One region of the Pseudomonas sp. SDO5522_S412 genome, then DNA from elsewhere that is predicted to be linked to it. Evidence: predicted binding sites of a transcription regulator. Region 1 holds the regulator's gene; each other region holds the start of a gene.

What was found. The regulator FliA, encoded in region 1, starts transcription of late flagellar genes. The targets are predictions, from matches to a motif close to CTAAAGTTTNNNNNNNNNNNGCCGNTAA.
Region 2: motA (flagellar motor stator protein MotA) is a predicted target of FliA. The motif match lies at 3,345-3,372, and genes of this name have one in related genera.
Region 3: ACW9I6_RS13760 (methyl-accepting chemotaxis protein) is a predicted target of FliA. The motif match lies at 2,647-2,674, and genes of this name have one in related genera.

The regions. Positions count from the first base shown of each region.
Region 1 covers NZ_JBSVWQ010000079.1:17,170-22,609, forward strand. Annotated here, with positions in the region: gene ACW9I6_RS17355 (chemotaxis protein CheA) at 1-1,605, opposite strand, end outside; gene ACW9I6_RS17360 (protein phosphatase CheZ) at 1,617-2,405, opposite strand; gene ACW9I6_RS17365 (chemotaxis response regulator CheY) at 2,424-2,798, opposite strand; gene fliA (RNA polymerase sigma factor FliA) at 2,969-3,709, opposite strand; gene fleN (flagellar synthesis regulator FleN) at 3,706-4,539, opposite strand; gene flhF (flagellar biosynthesis protein FlhF) at 4,660-5,440, opposite strand, start outside.
Region 2 covers NZ_JBSVWQ010000076.1:16,825-22,264, forward strand. Annotated here, with positions in the region: gene orn (oligoribonuclease) at 1-107, opposite strand, end outside; gene rsgA (small ribosomal subunit biogenesis GTPase RsgA) at 214-1,245, shown strand; partial or broken gene ACW9I6_RS17045 (outer membrane lipoprotein carrier protein LolA) at 1,248-1,379, opposite strand; gene motB (flagellar motor protein MotB) at 1,400-2,422, opposite strand; gene motA (flagellar motor stator protein MotA) at 2,426-3,277, opposite strand; gene ACW9I6_RS17060 (HDOD domain-containing protein) at 3,444-4,979, shown strand; gene ACW9I6_RS17065 (rhodanese-like domain-containing protein) at 5,038-5,440, shown strand, end outside.
Region 3 covers NZ_JBSVWQ010000052.1:2,949-8,388, forward strand. Annotated here, with positions in the region: gene ACW9I6_RS13745 (TonB-dependent siderophore receptor) at 1-923, opposite strand, end outside; gene ACW9I6_RS13750 (FecR domain-containing protein) at 1,029-2,012, opposite strand; gene ACW9I6_RS13755 (sigma-70 family RNA polymerase sigma factor) at 2,009-2,509, opposite strand; gene ACW9I6_RS13760 (methyl-accepting chemotaxis protein) at 2,789-4,669, shown strand; gene ACW9I6_RS13765 (SRPBCC family protein) at 4,712-5,161, opposite strand; gene ACW9I6_RS13770 (amino acid adenylation domain-containing protein) at 5,189-5,440, opposite strand, start outside.

The DNA.
Region 1 (5,440 bases):
GTCGGTGAGGCGGTCGGCGGCGTCCTTGTCCATCACCCCACGCTTGACTGCAATGTTGCGCAGTACCGTGGGGTCCATGCCTTTGCCGTCATCGGTGATCGACAGCAGGATATGGTCGCCTTCCTGTTCGGCCGCCAGGATCACTTTGCCCTGGCGGTTCTTGCCCGAGGCTTCGCGCTCTTCCGGCGTCTCGACACCGTGGTCGACCGCGTTGCGCACCAAGTGGACCAGCGGGTCGGCCAGGGCCTCGACAAGGTTTTTGTCGAGGTCGGTTTCTTCACCCACCAGTTCCAGGTTGATCTCTTTCTTGAGCTGGCGTGCCAGGTCGCGAACCAGGCGCGGGAAACGGCCGAAGACTTTCTTGATCGGCTGCATCCGGGTCTTCATGACGGCGGTCTGCAGGTCTGCGGTGACCACGTCGAGGTTCGACACGGCCTTTTGCATGGCCTCGTCGCCACTGTTCAGGCCCAGGCGCACCAGGCGGTTACGCACCAGCACCAGTTCGCCGACCATGTTCATGATGTCGTCCAGGCGCGCGGTATCAACCCGCACGGTGGTTTCGGCTTCACTGGCCGGTTGCTTGTCCGGGGCCGGGGCAGCCGTGGCAGCCCGGGCCGGGGCTGGAGCCGGAGCCGGAGCCGCTTTCGCTGCGACAGGCGCGGCAGCCTTGGCGGCAGGAGCCGGTGTTGCGACAGCCGCGGCAGCAGCCGGTGCAGCAGCGCCGACCACTTCGGTGAACTTGCCCTTGCCGTGCAGTTCATCCAGCAGGGCTTCGAATTCGTGATCGGAGATCAGTCCATCGGCGGCCGGCGCAGCAGCGGGTGCCGCAGGCGCGGCGGCCGTTGCAGCGACTTCCGGCAGAGCCTCGGCGGCAAACGAGCCTTTGCCGTGCAACTGGTCCAGCAGCGCTTCAAATTCGTCGTCGGTGATTTCATTGCTGACGGGCGCCGCGGCTTCCGTTGGCGCTGGCGCTGCGGCCACCGCGTCCGGGGCAAACTGGCCCTTGCCGTGCAACTGGTCGAGCAACGACTCGAACTCGGCGTCGGTAATGTCTTCGGTGGTCGGCACCATGGCCGGCGCACTGGCTGCCGGCGCTTCGGCTTCGGCCTTGACGGCGTTCAGCGAGTCCAGCAGTTGTTCAAATTCGCTGTCGGTCACGTCGCCCGCAGGCTCGGCAACCGGCTCAGCCACTGCTTCCACCACGGGAGCGTTGGCCGCAGGTTCCGCCAGGCGCGCCAGGGCGGCCAGCAGTTCCGGCGTGGCGGCAGTGATCGGTGCGCGCTCGCGCACTTCACTGAACATGCCGTTGACCGCGTCCAGTGCTTCCAGGATCACGTCCATCAGTTCCGAGTCGACGTGCCGCTCACCCTTGCGCAGGATGTCGAACACGTTCTCGGCGATGTGACAGCACTCCACCAGCTCGTGGAGCTGGAGGAAGCCGGCGCCCCCTTTTACAGTATGAAAACCGCGAAAAATTGCATTGAGCAGGTTCGCATCATCCGGTCGGCTTTCCAGCTCGACCAGTTGTTCGGACAGTTGCTCTAAAATTTCGCCGGCCTCTACAAGGAAATCCTGAAGGATTTCTTCATCGGCGCCGAAGCTCATGGGTGTGCTCCTTAGAAGCCTAAACTGGACAGCAAATCGTCTACGTCGTCTTGCCCGGATACAACGTCTTCACGTTTATCGGCATGAATCTGCGGACCTTCACCCTTGGCGAGGTGTTTTTGTGGATCTTTTTCAGAAAGGATCGCTGCGCGGTCATGTTCGATGCCGGCAAACCGGTCGACCTGGCCCGCCATCAACACCAGTTTGAGCAGGTTGCTTTCCACTTCGGTGACCAGTTGGGTCACACGCTTGATCACCTGACCGGTGAGGTCCTGGTAATCCTGGGCCAGCAGAATGTCATTGAGGTTGCTGGAAACCGTGCGGTTTTCCTGCTCGCTGCGGGACAAAAAGCCCTCGACCCGACGCGCCAACTCACGAAACTCCTCAGCGCCCACTTCCCGACGCATGAACCGGCCCCAGTCAGTGCTCAGGGCCTTGGCTTCACTGGCCATACCGTTGACCAGAGGCGTGGCGTTTTCCACCAGGTCCATGGTGCGGTTGGCCGCCGCCTCAGTCAGCCTGACCACGTAGGACAGGCGTTCGGTGGCATCCGTGATCTGCGAGATTTCCTCGGCCTGGGGCATGTGCGGGTCAATCTGAAAATTGACTATCGCACTGTGCAACTCACGGGTGAGCTTGCCCACTTCCTGGTACAGGCCGCGGTCACGGGTCTGGTTGAGCTCATGGATCAACTGCACCGCGTCGCCGAACTGGCCTCTTTCAAGGCTTTCGACGAGTTGATGAGCATGTTTTTTCAGGGTCGACTCAAAGTCGGCCTGCGATGATTCTTTATGCTCCATAGCTCCCCCGTGGCAGCATCAATGACCGATGCGTTCGAAGATCTTTTCGATCTTCTCTTTCAAGGCCAGTGCAGTGAATGGCTTGACCACGTAGCCGTTGACCCCGGCCTGGGCGGCTTCGATGATCTGTTCACGCTTGGCTTCAGCGGTCACCATCAGCACAGGCAGGCTGCGCAGTTTTTCATCAGCGCGCACGTGGCGCAGCAGATCGATACCGGTCATGCCCGGCATGTTCCAGTCCGTTACCAGAAAGTCGATGCTCCCGCTGTTGAGGATCGGAATCGCCGTAATACCGTCATCCGCCTCGACCGTGTTAGTGAACCCAAGGTCACGCAACAGGTTTTTTATGATCCGCCGCATCGTTGAGAAGTCATCAACGATGAGGATTTTCATGTTCTTGTCCAATTCGACCTCCAAGCAGTCTTAAACGCGCCCAGCACCTGGGCGCGCCATATCAATCAACAGGCGTTACACAAAAAGGACTACCGGGGGCGCACCACGGGCCAAGCCCGTCCGGGCGCAGGGCCTGGACGGTATCGTTCGCAGTGTCCCCACACTGCCTGTCAGCGCGCTCGCCACTCTCCCAAACGCCCCCGCAAGCGGGCCGCGCACTGGCTGTGTAACTGGCTGACCCGCGATTCGCTGACCCCCAGGACCTCACCGATTTCCTTGAGGTTCAGCTCTTCGTCGTAGTACAGCGCCAACACCAGTCGCTCACGCTCCGGCAAATTGGCTATCGCGTCCGCCAGCGCGCTCTGGAAGCGTTCATCTTCCAGGTCCCGTGACGGTTCGAGATGGGCACTCGCGCCGTCCTCGTGCAGCCCTTCATGTTCGCCGTCCTGTAAAAGGTCGTCGAAACTGAACAGCCGGCTGCCCAAGGTATCGTTCAAAATCCCGTAGTAATCGTCGAGACTCAATTGGAGTTCGGCCGCAACTTCATGATCTTTAGCGTCGCGACCGGTTTTTGCTTCAATTGAGCGAATTGCGTCACTCACCATCCGCGTATTGCGGTGCACTGATCGCGGCGCCCAATCACCTTTACGCACTTCATCGAGCATGGCCCCACGGATACGGATACCCGCGTATGTCTCGAAACTCGCGCCCTTGCTCGCGTCGTACTTGGTCGACACTTCAAGCAGGCCGATCATCCCGGCCTGGATCAAGTCCTCGACCTGCACGCTGGCAGGCAAGCGCGCCAGCAGGTGATAGGCAATGCGCTTGACCAGGGGCGCATAGCGCTCGATCAATTCGACTTGACTGTCACGTGCCGACTTCTTGTAAAGGTTGTAGCCGCTGGCTGTCATAGCACCGGTCCTGCGCTCGTCTGATGCACCAATCGCTCGACGAAAAACTCCAGATGCCCCCGGGGATTGGCGGGCAACGGCCAGGTATCGACCTTCTGGGCAATAGCCTTGAACGCCAATGCGCACTTCGAACGAGGGAACGCTTCATAGACCGCACGCTGCTTTTGCACGGCCTTGCGCACACACTCGTCGTAAGGAACTGCGCCAACGTATTGTAAGGCGACATCGAGGAAGCGATCCGTGACCTTGGTCAACTTGGCGAACAGATTCCGCCCTTCCTGCGGGCTTTGGGCCATGTTGGCCAGCACGCGGAAGCGGTTCATGCCGTAGTCGCGGTTGAGCAGTTTGATCAGGGCGTAGGCGTCGGTGATCGAGGTGGGTTCGTCGCACACCACCAGCAACACTTCCTGCGCTGCGCGCACGAAACTGACCACCGACTCGCCGATCCCGGCGGCGGTGTCGATCACCAGTACGTCGAGGTTGTCGCCAATGTCGCTGAACGCCTGAATCAGGCCGGCATGTTGCGCCGGACTCAGGTGCACCATGCTCTGGGTGCCGGAAGCGGCCGGCACGATGCGAATCCCGCCGGGGCCTTGCAACAGTACGTCGCGCAGCTCACAGCGGCCTTCGATGACATCGGCCAGGGTATGTTTGGGCGTCAGTCCCAGCAGAACGTCGACGTTCGCCAGCCCCAGGTCAGCATCCAGCAGCATGACGCGACGGCCAAGCTCTGCCAGGGCCAGGGACAAATTCACTGACACGTTAGTTTTCCCGACGCCACCTTTGCCGCCGGTCACCGCGATCACCTGTACGGGATGCATGCTGCCCATTTTATTTCTTTACCTTGTCTTGCTTAGACGCAGGCTACATAAGTTGGCCGCGCGAACTGCTGGCAGGCCATCGATGTAGATACTTTTCACTGTCATTTTTAAATAGAAAGCCATGATGCCTCACCCAACTCGCTTGTTCGGGCTGTGGTAGAGGTCAGCAAACATGTCAGCCATAGCTTCCTCACTGGGTTCTTCCTGCATTTGCACGCTGACAGCCCGGCTGACCAACTGATGACGGCGCGGCAGATGCAGATCATCCGGGATTCGCGGCCCGTCGGTCAGGTAGGCGACCGGTAATTCATGACTGATTGCCAGGCTCAATACTTCGCCCAGGCTTGCCGTCTCATCCAGTTTAGTCAGGATGCAACCCGCCAGCCCGCAGCGCTTGTAGCTGTGGTAGGCGGCGGTCAATACCTGCTTCTGGCTGGTAGTGGCAAGCACCAAATAGTTTCTGGATTTGATCCCGCGCCCGGCCAGGCTTTCCAGCTGCATGCGCAGGGCCGGGTCGCTGGCTTGCAGGCCGGCGGTGTCGATCAGCACTACGCGCTTGCGCAGCAATGGGTCGAGGGCGTTGGCCAGGGACTGGCCCGGGTCGACGTGGGTCACCGGCACATTGAGGATGCGGCCCAGGGTCTTGAGTTGTTCCTGGGCGCCGATGCGGTAGCTGTCCATGCTCACCAGCGCGATGTTCTGGGCGCCGTACTTGAGCACGTAACGTGCGGCCAGCTTGGCCAGGGTGGTGGTCTTGCCCATGCCGGCCGGGCCGACCATGGCAATCACACCGCCTTCTTCCAGGGGTTCGATTTCCGGGGTGACGATCATCCGCGCCAGGTGGGCCAGGAGCATGCGCCAGGCCTGGCGAGGTTCTTCAATTTGCGTGGTCAGTTGCAGCAGGTCGCGG
Region 2 (5,440 bases), on a different contig from region 1:
AGGTTGCTGTCGGTGACAATGGTCGCCATCTCGATGATGACGTCGGTGTCAGGGTTCAGACCGGTCATTTCCAGATCGATCCAAATCAGGTTCTGTGGGTTTTGCATGTCGTGGTTCCTTGGCACCTTGGCGTAGCTGCGCAGTTTAGCAGGCAGGGCGTGCTAGACTCGCGACCGTTTCACCTAACCTTTGCATTATCGACACGGAACACCAATGGCCAAACGCCAGCTCAACCGTCGCCAAAACTGGCGCATCGAAAAGATTCAGGGCGAACGCGCTGCCCGCGCCGCCAAACGTGAATCCTCCGCCGTGGAAGCGCTTGAGGGCGGCGACCTGGGCCCCGAGCAAACGGGCCTGGTGATCGCGCACTTCGGTGTGCAGGTCGAAGTCGAGGCCACCGAAGGCGATCACGCCGGCCAGGTGTTCCGTTGCCACCTGCGCGCCAACCTGCCAGCGCTGGTGACCGGCGACAAGGTGGTATGGCGTGCCGGCAACCAGGGCATCGGCGTGATCGTCGCCCAGTTGCCGCGCACCACCGAACTGCGTCGCCCCGACAGCCGTGGCCAGCTCAAGCCGGTAGCGGCCAACGTCGACATGATCGTCATTGTCTTCGCGCCACTGCCCGAACCCCATGCCAACCTGATTGACCGCTACCTGGTAGCCGCCGAACACGCCGGCATTCGCCCGCTGTTGCTGCTGAACAAATTCGACCTGATCGACGAACAGAACGCCCCGGCGCTCAACGCGTTGCTGGCGGTGTACCGCACCCTCGGCTACCCGGTGCTGGAAGTCTCGGCGCATCACGGCAATGGCATGGAACAGTTACAGACTGAACTGGACGGGCGCATCAGCGTGTTCGTCGGCCAGTCGGGTGTGGGCAAGTCGTCTCTGGTCAACAGCCTGTTGCCGGAAGTCGAAACCCGTGTTGGCCCGCTGTCGGAGCTGTCCGGCCAGGGCACCCACACCACCACCACCGCGCGATTGTTCCACTTTCCGGGCGGCGGCGAGTTGATCGACTCCCCCGGCATCCGTGAATTCGGCCTGGGCCATGTGAGCCGTGCCGATGTTGAAGCGGGCTTTATCGAGTTCAACGACTTGATCGGCACCTGCCGCTTCCGTGACTGCAAACATGACCGCGAGCCGGGTTGCGCCCTGCTCAAGGCACTGGAAGACGGCCGCGTGCAGCAGCAGCGAATGAACAGCTATCGCTCGATCATCGCCAGCTTGCCCGAGACCAGCTATTAACATGTAGGAGCGAGCTTGCTCGCGAAAAGCTTGAGGGCGCCGCGTGCATTCAGAGAGCACGCGTCATCGTTAACGTCCATCGCGAGCAAGCTCGCTCCTACAGGATGTAGCAGATACAAAAAGGCCGCGATCATCGCGGCCTTTTTGTACCTGCTTACGAGCCAGTGGCTGGCTGAGTCGGATCCTTCACACCGCCATCGTCAAACAGGTTCAGCTTCTGCCGCAGCTCATGGGCTGGCAGCGGCTCCTGCTCCGGCGGCAGTGCGTTCGGGTCTGCCGGCACTTCGCCCGGCGCGCCTTCACCCTGGGTCGGTACCGGTGGCGTCGCAGGCGGGTCACCTTCAATTGCACGCTGGGCCTTTTTGGTCAGCACGACGATATCGATGCGTCGGTTGATCGGATTGAACGGATCCTTGGGATCAAACAGCTGCGAGGAAGCAAACCCCACCACCCGTGCCACTTGCGGGTCCGGATAGCTGCCGGCCACCAGTGCACGGCGCGCGGCATTGGCCCGGTTGGCCGAGAGCTCCCAGTTGCCGAAGTCGCCCTGGCCTGCATACGGCTTGGCGTCGGTGTGGCCGCTGATGCTGATCTTGTTCGGCACCGCCTTGATGGTGTCGGCCATGGCCAGCAGGATGTCTTCAAAGTACGGCTTCAAGCGTGCACTGCCGGAATCGAACATCGGCCGGTTGGCGGCGTCCGTGATCTGGATGCGCAAGCCATCCGGGGTGATCTCGAAGGAAATCTGGTCCTTGAACTTCAGCAGTTGCGGGTTTTCCTCAACCTTGGTTTGCAGTTCCTGCAGCAGCAATTCCAGGCGTTCCTGCTCGACCTGTTCGGCCATGCTCTCGACGGTGTCGCGCTCGATCGGGATCTTTTCCTGGGGCGAGTCGGTCTTGATTTCCGGGTTGATGGTGCGCTCTGGCGCCAGTTGCGGCGAACCACCGAGGTCGATCACAAAAGGCGTGCCGCTCTCGGAGAAACCGATGGGGTCCTTGAAGTAACCGGCGATGGCGATCTTCTGTTCCGGCGTGGCGGTGGACATCAGCCACAGCACCAGGAAGAACGCCATCATCGCCGTCGCAAAGTCGGCGAAGGCGATTTTCCAGGCGCCGCCATGGTGCCCCGCAGCGAAGCGCTTGACGCGCTTGATGATGATCGGCTGGTTGTTTTCCATGGCTTAGCGACCGCGAACCGCTTGTTCCAGCTCAGCGAAGCTTGGACGGTGCTTCGGATACAGAACCTTGCGCCCGAACTCCACCGCCAGCGATGGCGGCATGCCGGAAGCCGAAGCCACCAGGCAGGCCTTGATGGCTTCGTACAGATTCACTTCTTCCTTGGCATCGTGGGCCAGGGACGTGGCCAGCGGGCCGAAGAAACCGTAGGCCGCGAGAATACCGAAGAAGGTACCTACCAGTGCCGCACCTACGTGCATGCCGATGGCTTTCTGGTCGCCTTCACCGAGGGAGGCCATCGTCACCACGATCCCGAGCACCGCGGCAACAATACCGAAACCGGGCATGCCGTCGGCGATGCCGGTCACGGCATGGGATGGGTGCTCCAGCTCTTCCTTGAGGCTGAACAGTTCCATGTCGAACAGGCCTTCCAGCTCATGGGGCGCCATGTTGCCGGACGACATGATGCGCAGGTAATCACAGATGTAGGCGGTCATGCGCTCGTCTTTGAGCACGGCCGGGTACTTGGCGAAAATCGGGCTCGCCGCGGCGTCCTCGATGTCGCCTTCGATGGCCATCATGCCTTCGCGGCGGCTCTTGTTGAGGATCTCGTAGATCAGCCCCAACACTTCCAGGTAGAAGGTGTGGGAGAAGCGCGAGCTGAACATGCCCAGCGACTTCTTGATCACGTGCATCGTCATGTAGCCGGGGTTGGCCTGCAGGAATGCGCCGAACGCCGCACCGCCGATAATCAGCACTTCGAAAGGCTGGATCAGCGCCGCAATCTTGCCGTGGGAAAGGACGTATCCGCCGAGCACGCTCGCGATGACGACGATGATGCCGATAATTTTAGCCATAGGGGATGAGTACTTGCGCCGTCGGGTTCAGGGTCATATTCGCAAGAGTTGAAAACTCTTGTTCTACTTATCGGCAAATCTGCGCCAGACTATAGCCCGTTATGGCGAAAAACCAGTTCGGCCCGTCCCGGGCGTGTTGACCGCAAGTGATGATCGCGCCCCAATCATGGCAAATGAAACGACAGTCCCAACTCAAAAACCCGCCACCCTCGCCGCTTGGATAAAGCGCCTGGACGATGTGCTGTTGCCTGTTCCACAGGCGAGCCACGACCGGGTTTGCAAGGCCATCGGCGACAACCGCAGTTCGTTGCGGGATATTGCAGAGCTGATGCAGAACAGCCCGGCGCTGGTGCTGAGCGTGATGCGCGAGGCCAATAACCAGGCCCACGGCAGCCTCGCGGAGCCGGCAGAAAACCTCGAAGTGGCGATCAATCGCCTCGGCCTCAAGCGCACCGAGGAGCTGCTGCGGCGCCTGCCTTCCGTGCCGCTGAATGAAATCCCCGTGGCTCTGCGCCAGCTGCAGATGATCAGCCAGCACGCTTCGCAACAAGCCAGCGGCCTGTTCGCCAGCCGCCTGGCGCGGTTGTGGCAAGACATTCACTGGGGCAGCCTGCTGTTCCTTTCGCCGCTGTGGCCGATGGCGATTGCCTATCCCAAGCTGCTGGAAGAATGGGAGCTGCGGGTGATTCACAAGGGTGAATCGGCCCGCACAGTCGAACAGGAGCTGTTCGGCGTACGCCTGCTGGACCTGTGCCTGGGGTTGACCAACACCTGGCGCCTGCCGATCTGGGTATCCCAGGGTTATACGTTGCTGCTGACGGAACAACGCTTGCTGGTCAAGGCGCTGAGCATTGCCCGTGAAGACGAGCCGTTGCGCCAACAGCAGTTGCTGGATGCCGACCCGAACCTGCGTCGCTGGCTGAACCAGCCGGCCAACACTGTGCTGTTGGCCAACGGCCTGGCGCTGGCGGCGCAGGAGTCCTGGACCTGCCCGCACACCCAGCGCTGGCAATACCTCACTGCGCTTTACCTGCAACAACCGTTGGCCGAAGTGCAGCAACAGTCCCACCAACACGCGGCGATCAGCGCCCGCAGCACCCTGATGCGCGACCTGTGGCACCCGGCGCTGTCGTTGATCTGGCCATGGGATGTGCAGCGCGTTCACCACGGTTTGCTGCCGGCCCCCCCGCCCACCGCCGAGTCCCTGGCGATCTGGCGCAAGCGCTGCACCGAATTGCTCGTAGAGCCGAGCCGCTTTGCCAATGCCATGCACCTGACCACCTGCGCCAAGGAAGCCCTCGTGGCCTGCGGCATGCAACGGGTGATGCTGCTGATGGCGGACAAAACCTTGAGCACCTTGCGTGTGCATCAAGTCGACGGCCTGCCGAAGGACGCCGACCACATGAGCCTCGACGTGGCGCAAAGCACCCTGCTGCAACGCCTGCTGGCCAAGTCCGCCCAGGTGCGCCTCAACCCCGACAACCACGCCCAGTTCTCGGCACTGCTGCCGCCGGAACTGCGCCGCCTGTTCAAGGGCGAACACCTGCTGCTGCGCTCCCTGAGCTGCAATGGCCGGGTGGTGATGCTGATGGTGGCCGACCAGGGCGGCGGGCCGTTCTCGGAAACCACCGTGCAGGCCTTCGGCAAAACCGCCCAATGCATCGAAAAGGCCCTGCACAGCTTTACCAACCGCAGTGCCTGACGCTTGCGCTACAATCGCCCTCCCTTAGCGCCCAATTTTTATGCCCAGGAGACCTCACATGCCTGACTTCTCTGGCTTGCCGCTGGTCATCGAGGCCAGTGACCTGCTCGGTCGCCTCGATGCCGAACACCTGATCCTGGTGGACCTCACCAGCGCTGCGCGTTACGCCGAAGGGCATATCCCCGGCGCACGTTTCGTTGATCCAAAACGCACCCAACTGGGCCAGCCACCGGCGCCGGGCCTGCTGCCGGGCAAGTCCGATCTTGAAAAGCTGTTCGGCGAACTGGGCCACACCCCGGATGCCACCTACGTGGTGTATGACGACGAAGGCGGTGGCTGGGCCGGGCGATTCATCTGGATGCTCGACGTCATCGGCCACAAGAAGTACCACTACCTCGACGGCGGCCTGCTGGCGTGGCTGGAAGAAAAACACCCAGTGTCCACCGAGGTACCGGCCAGCG
Region 3 (5,440 bases), on a different contig from region 1:
ACCGGGCCGCTGAAGTCGAAACCCATGCCTCGCTGCCCTTGGGAACCTATCGTGGCCTGGACCTGATGGTATGGCTCAAACAATGGCTTCTTGCTGGTCAACGCCACCAGCCCACCCGGCGAGCTGCGCCCGTAGAGCACCGATGACGGTCCTTTGAGGATATCTACGCGCTCGAGGAAATACGGGTCCACCTGCATGGTGCTGTAGGTTCCGCTGTCACCCATGGATTTCAAACCGTCCAGGTAGATGTTATCCACCGAACCGTCGTTGAAACCACGCATCGCCACATAGTCATAGCGGTGAGTGGCGCCATAAGGGTTGGTCAGCACGCCAGGGGTGTAACGCATGGCCTGGGCAACGGTTTGCGAGCCTTGGTCGTCCATCTGCTCGCGGGTCACCACTGAAACCGTCTGAGACGTTTCCAGCAGCGCGGTACTGGTCTTGGTGGCGATCTGGCTGTGGGTCGCGTTGTAGCCTTCCATGCTGCCCAGGGCATTACCCAGGGCGAAGCCTTTGATGTCGGTGGTCGGCAAGGTCAGCGCCTCGCTCTCGGGCTGGACCTGCAACACGAAACTCACGTCGTCCTGCGCCTGCGCCTGCAAGCCTGAGCCGTTGAGCAATTGGCTCAGGCCCTGTTCGGCCGAGTACTCCCCGTGCAGCCCGGGAGACTGGCGGCCCTGAGTCTGCGCAGGCGTGCTGGAAAGGGTGATGCCTGCCTGACGGGCAAACTGATTGAGCACATCGCTCAGCGCGCCTGCCGGGATGTCATAGCGCTGGCTGATACGTTCGACCCCGCTATCAGCCGCGACACCGGCCACTGGCAGCAAGCCGATGCTCATCGTGGTCGACAGCAATGCTGCGCGTACGGCTTTGCCGAGCAAAGGGTAGGAAGAGGGAGAGTTGCTGAAAAAACGCACAGTCATTATCGAGATCCGTAGAGGTCGCTGAAGGCAGATTGAATTGCTTACTGTCTAAGCCGGACTCACGGAAAAAAGCCGCCAAAAATAAATCAGGCACGCCAAAAATAATCAGGCCTGACGCTCCAGGCTCACCCACCAGCGGGTGCGATAGCGCAGGCGCACAGGCAGCGTCTGCGGAAGGATCGCCAATAGTTTCTCGGTGTCCTCCAGGCGAAAAACACCAGACAAGCGCAAATCTGCGATATCGCTCGAGCAGCCCAGATAACCATGGCGATAGCGCCCTACCTCCGCCAGGAAGTCGGCAAGACGCATGTTGCGGGTGACGATCAACCCGTCGGCCCAGGCCCCTGTATCCATATCCGAAGGCGGCGCCAGAGCGGCCGCATTCTGACGCACCAGATAGCTTTCTCCTGCATGCACTTGAGTGAAAAGCCCGTCGGCGGTATGCGGTGAATGAATCGCCACGTTGCCTGACGCGACGCTCAGGCGTGTGCAATCGCTGTCCTGGCGCACCACAAATCGCCCGTCTATTCCTTCGAACAAACCATGGCGGGTGCGAACCAGCAGGGGGGCGGTCGCCGCGGCGCCGCAGGTCACCAGGATTTCCCCACGCACCAATGTGATCAAGCGTTGTTGCGGGTTGAAGTCGAGGTCCACTGCGCTATCGGTATTGAGCTGCAGGCGCGTGCCATCCGGTAGTTGCACGCTACGGCGTTCGCCAGTGGTGGTAGCCAGGTCAGAGGTCCAACGCTGCCAGCCGGTGAGGTCTCGGCTGACCCAGGCCGCCGAACCCATCAACAGCACGCCGGACAATACCTTCAATGCCTGCCGGCGCCCAAGGCGCTGGGCACTGTTCTCCAGCGCCACATGGGCCCCGGGAATCGCCGCCAACTGGCTGCTTAATTCATGCTGCAGTGCCTGCACGCGTTGCCAGGCCAACTCGTGTTCATGATGAGCCTCGCGCCAGTGCTCGCACTGCGCCTTCAGGCGGACATTGGCGCGATTGTTACGCAGACGCAGCATCCAGCTGATGGCCTGCTTGACCACCTGCGGGTCGATTCCTGCGCGCGCTGTGTTATCCATCGAGGTCATGCCTCATACCGCAGCACATAACAGTGATAAAGCGCCTCGGCGACATAGCGCTCCACCGAGCGCAGTGATACACCCATCTGCTGCGCAATCTGCTTGTAAGTCAGGCCGTCGCATTGAGCCAGTAGAAACGCCTTGCGTACCTTGGGCTTGAGTCCGTCCAGAAGCCGGGCGATGGACTCCAGCAATTCCAGAATCAACGCACGTTCTTCAGCACTCGGCGCCAAGGCTTCGGGCAAATGCGCGATGGACTCCAGGTAGGCGCGCTCGATTTCTTCGCGACGCCAATGATCGATCACCAGGCCCCGCGCGATAGTGCGCAGGAAAGCGCGAGGGGCCTTGAGTTCGAAACGTTCGGTTTTTTGCAGCAGCCGCACGAACGTGTCCTGGGCCAGGTCCGCCGCATCCGCTGCGTTACCCAGACGGCTGCGCAGCCAAGTGTTCAGCCAGCCATGATGGTTGCTGTAAAGCGTCTGTACTGCGTACTCGGATGAGGGCATTCACACGGCCTGGCAAAGCGTCACAAATGATAATTAGTCGCATTGTCGACAAGCCTGAAAAATTTTGCAACTCCTGACGTTAGAGCGCTACCACTGGTCGGTTTCTGACATTAAAAGCAGATGCTTCTCACAAATTCCTAAGATTTATCCTGCCTTGGCCGAAAGCCTGACGAGCCATGCGTGCACCGAAATAGAGCAGTCGCAGAGTCTGCCTATACCGTTACATGGAATGTTGCATCCGGCACGCTCACCCCCTTTTGGCAAAAAGAAGTCAATGAAATGAATCTCAAGTTCAGTCATAAAATTCTGTTGGCCGCGTCAGGCGTAGTGGTTCTGGCCTTCGCGTTATTCACGTTCTACAACGACTACTTGCAGCGCAATACCATCCGGCAAAACCTGGAGTCGTCCATTCAGCAATCCGGTGAACTCACCGCCAGTAGCGTGCAGAACTGGCTCAGCGGGCGGGTGCTGGTACTGGAAAGCCTCGCGCAAAACGTGGCCCATCAAGGCAGCTCTGCCGATCTTCCGGGGTTGGTCGACCAGTCGGCATTTACCTCCAACTTCCAGTTCACCTACGTCGGTTCCACCAACGGCGTGTTCACCCAGCGTCCCGACGCCAAAATGCCCGACGGCTACGATCCGCGTCAGCGTCCCTGGTACAAGCAAGCTGTCGCAGCCGACAAGACCATGCTTACACCGCCCTACATGGCTGCGGTAGGCGGGCTGATCGTGACCATCGCGATGCCGGTGAAAAAGAATGGCGAACTGCTTGGCGTGGTCGGCGGTGACCTGAGCCTGCAAACCCTGGTGAAGATCATCAACTCGGTGGATTTCGGCGGCATCGGCCATGCATTCCTGGTCAGCGGTGATGGTCAGGTGATTGTCAGCCCGGACCAGGACCAGGTGATGAAGAACCTCAAGGACATCTATCCCGGCACCAACGTGCGCATCGAGAAGCTCAGCCAGGAAGTGGTCTTGAATGGCCAGGAACGGATTTTGTCCTTCACCCCTATCAGCGGGTTGCCGAATGCCGACTGGTACATCGGCCTGTCGATCGACAAAGACAAAGCCTACGCACCGCTGGGTAAGTTCCGTACCTCGGCATTGATCGCCATGTTCATTGCGGTTGCCGCCATTGCCGTGTTCCTGAGCGTCCTGATCCAGGTCTTGATGCGCCCGCTGACCACCATGGGCCGCGCCATGCAGGACATCGCCCAGGGCGAGGGTGACCTCACCCGCCGCCTGACAGTGGAAAGCAAGGACGAGTTCGGTGACTTGGGCAGTGCCTTCAACCAATTCGTCGAGCGTATTCACGCGTCAATTTCCGAAGTTTCCTCGGCGACGCGCCAGGTGCACGACCTGTCCCAGCGAGTAATGGCCTCGTCCAACGCGTCGATCATCGGTTCCGACGAACAAAGCGCGCGCACCAACAGCGTGGCCGCAGCGATCAACGAACTGGGGGCCGCCACGCAGGAAATCGCGCGCAACGCTGCTGATGCTTCGCAACACGCCAGCGGTGCCAGTGAGCAGGCCGATGATGGGCGCAAGGTGGTTGAGAAAACCATCCTGGCGATGTCGGAGCTTTCGCAAAAAATCAGCCTGTCCTGCACGCAGATTGAAACCCTGAACGCCAGCACCGACAACATCGGCCACATCCTGGACGTGATCAAAGGCATCTCCCAGCAAACCAACCTGTTGGCCCTCAACGCCGCGATTGAAGCTGCACGTGCCGGTGAGGCCGGGCGTGGGTTTGCCGTGGTGGCGGATGAAGTACGCAACCTGGCGCACCGCACCCAGGAGTCGGCAGAAGAGATCCACAAAATGATCACCTCGCTGCAGATTGGCTCGCGTGAGGCCGTGACCACGATGAACGCCAGCCAGACCTCGAGTGAAGAAAGCGTCGAGGTCGCCAACCAGGCCGGTGAACGCCTGGTCAGCGTGACGCAGCGGATCGTCGAGATCGACGGGATGAACCAGTCGGTAGCGGCCGCCACCGAGGAACAGACCGCCGTGGTGGAAACCCTCAACGTCGACATCAACCAGATCAACCTGCTGAACCAGCAGGGCGTGGCCAACCTCAACGAAACCTTGAAGGATTGCGACGCCTTGTCTCAACAGGCCAACCGCCTGAAGCAGTTGGTCGACAGTTTCAAAATCTGATCGATGAACACACAGGAGCGAGCCTGCTCGCTCCTGTCTCCTTTAGCCAAACATCGCTCGCACATTCGCCAGCGCACCGTCGGCGAATGCCTGCACAAACGGCTCAAATCCCTCCGCGCCAGGTTCAACCGGCTCGGCGATGATCGTCCAGGTCACCCGTGAGGATCCTGCTCCCAACGGTTCGACATCCATGGCGGCCCACAACCGTGCTACGCCCAAGGTGTTGTAGATCGTGGTCCAGGTCATGCGCATGGCCTGCTCGTCGCGGCTGTTGAGTTGCTCCACCACCAGGTGTCCATCGTGGAAGAACTTCTTGCGCAGCGATCCCGCGCCCGCACCAGTGATTTCGATGTGGGACAAGGCGGGGATGAATCGATCAAATCCGCCAAAGTCACCGACCACCGCCCACGCACCGGCGGCATCACAGGCAACCACAACTGAGGACACCACAGGTTTGGCGCAAGGGTTGCGAATCAACGTATCGGGTTTCATAAGGTCTTCCTTCAATTGAGAGCCTGGTCACAGGAAACCGGTGCTGCGCAGGTACTCGCAGCCCTTGCGTAACAGCGCCGGATTTTTTTCGGGGTAGCGTCCGCCCATCTGCTCGACGCCGCGTCGTGCGTTGTCATGGCGGATCATCGAGGTATCGCCGATGTCCTCGCCCACCCCATTGAGGTAGAAGCCCAGTACGCCGAACAGCGCATTGCGGCTGTCCACTGTGTGCAGGTGACGTTGCCAGTGAGCCACGCTCACCAGCTCGAATGCGTGGCC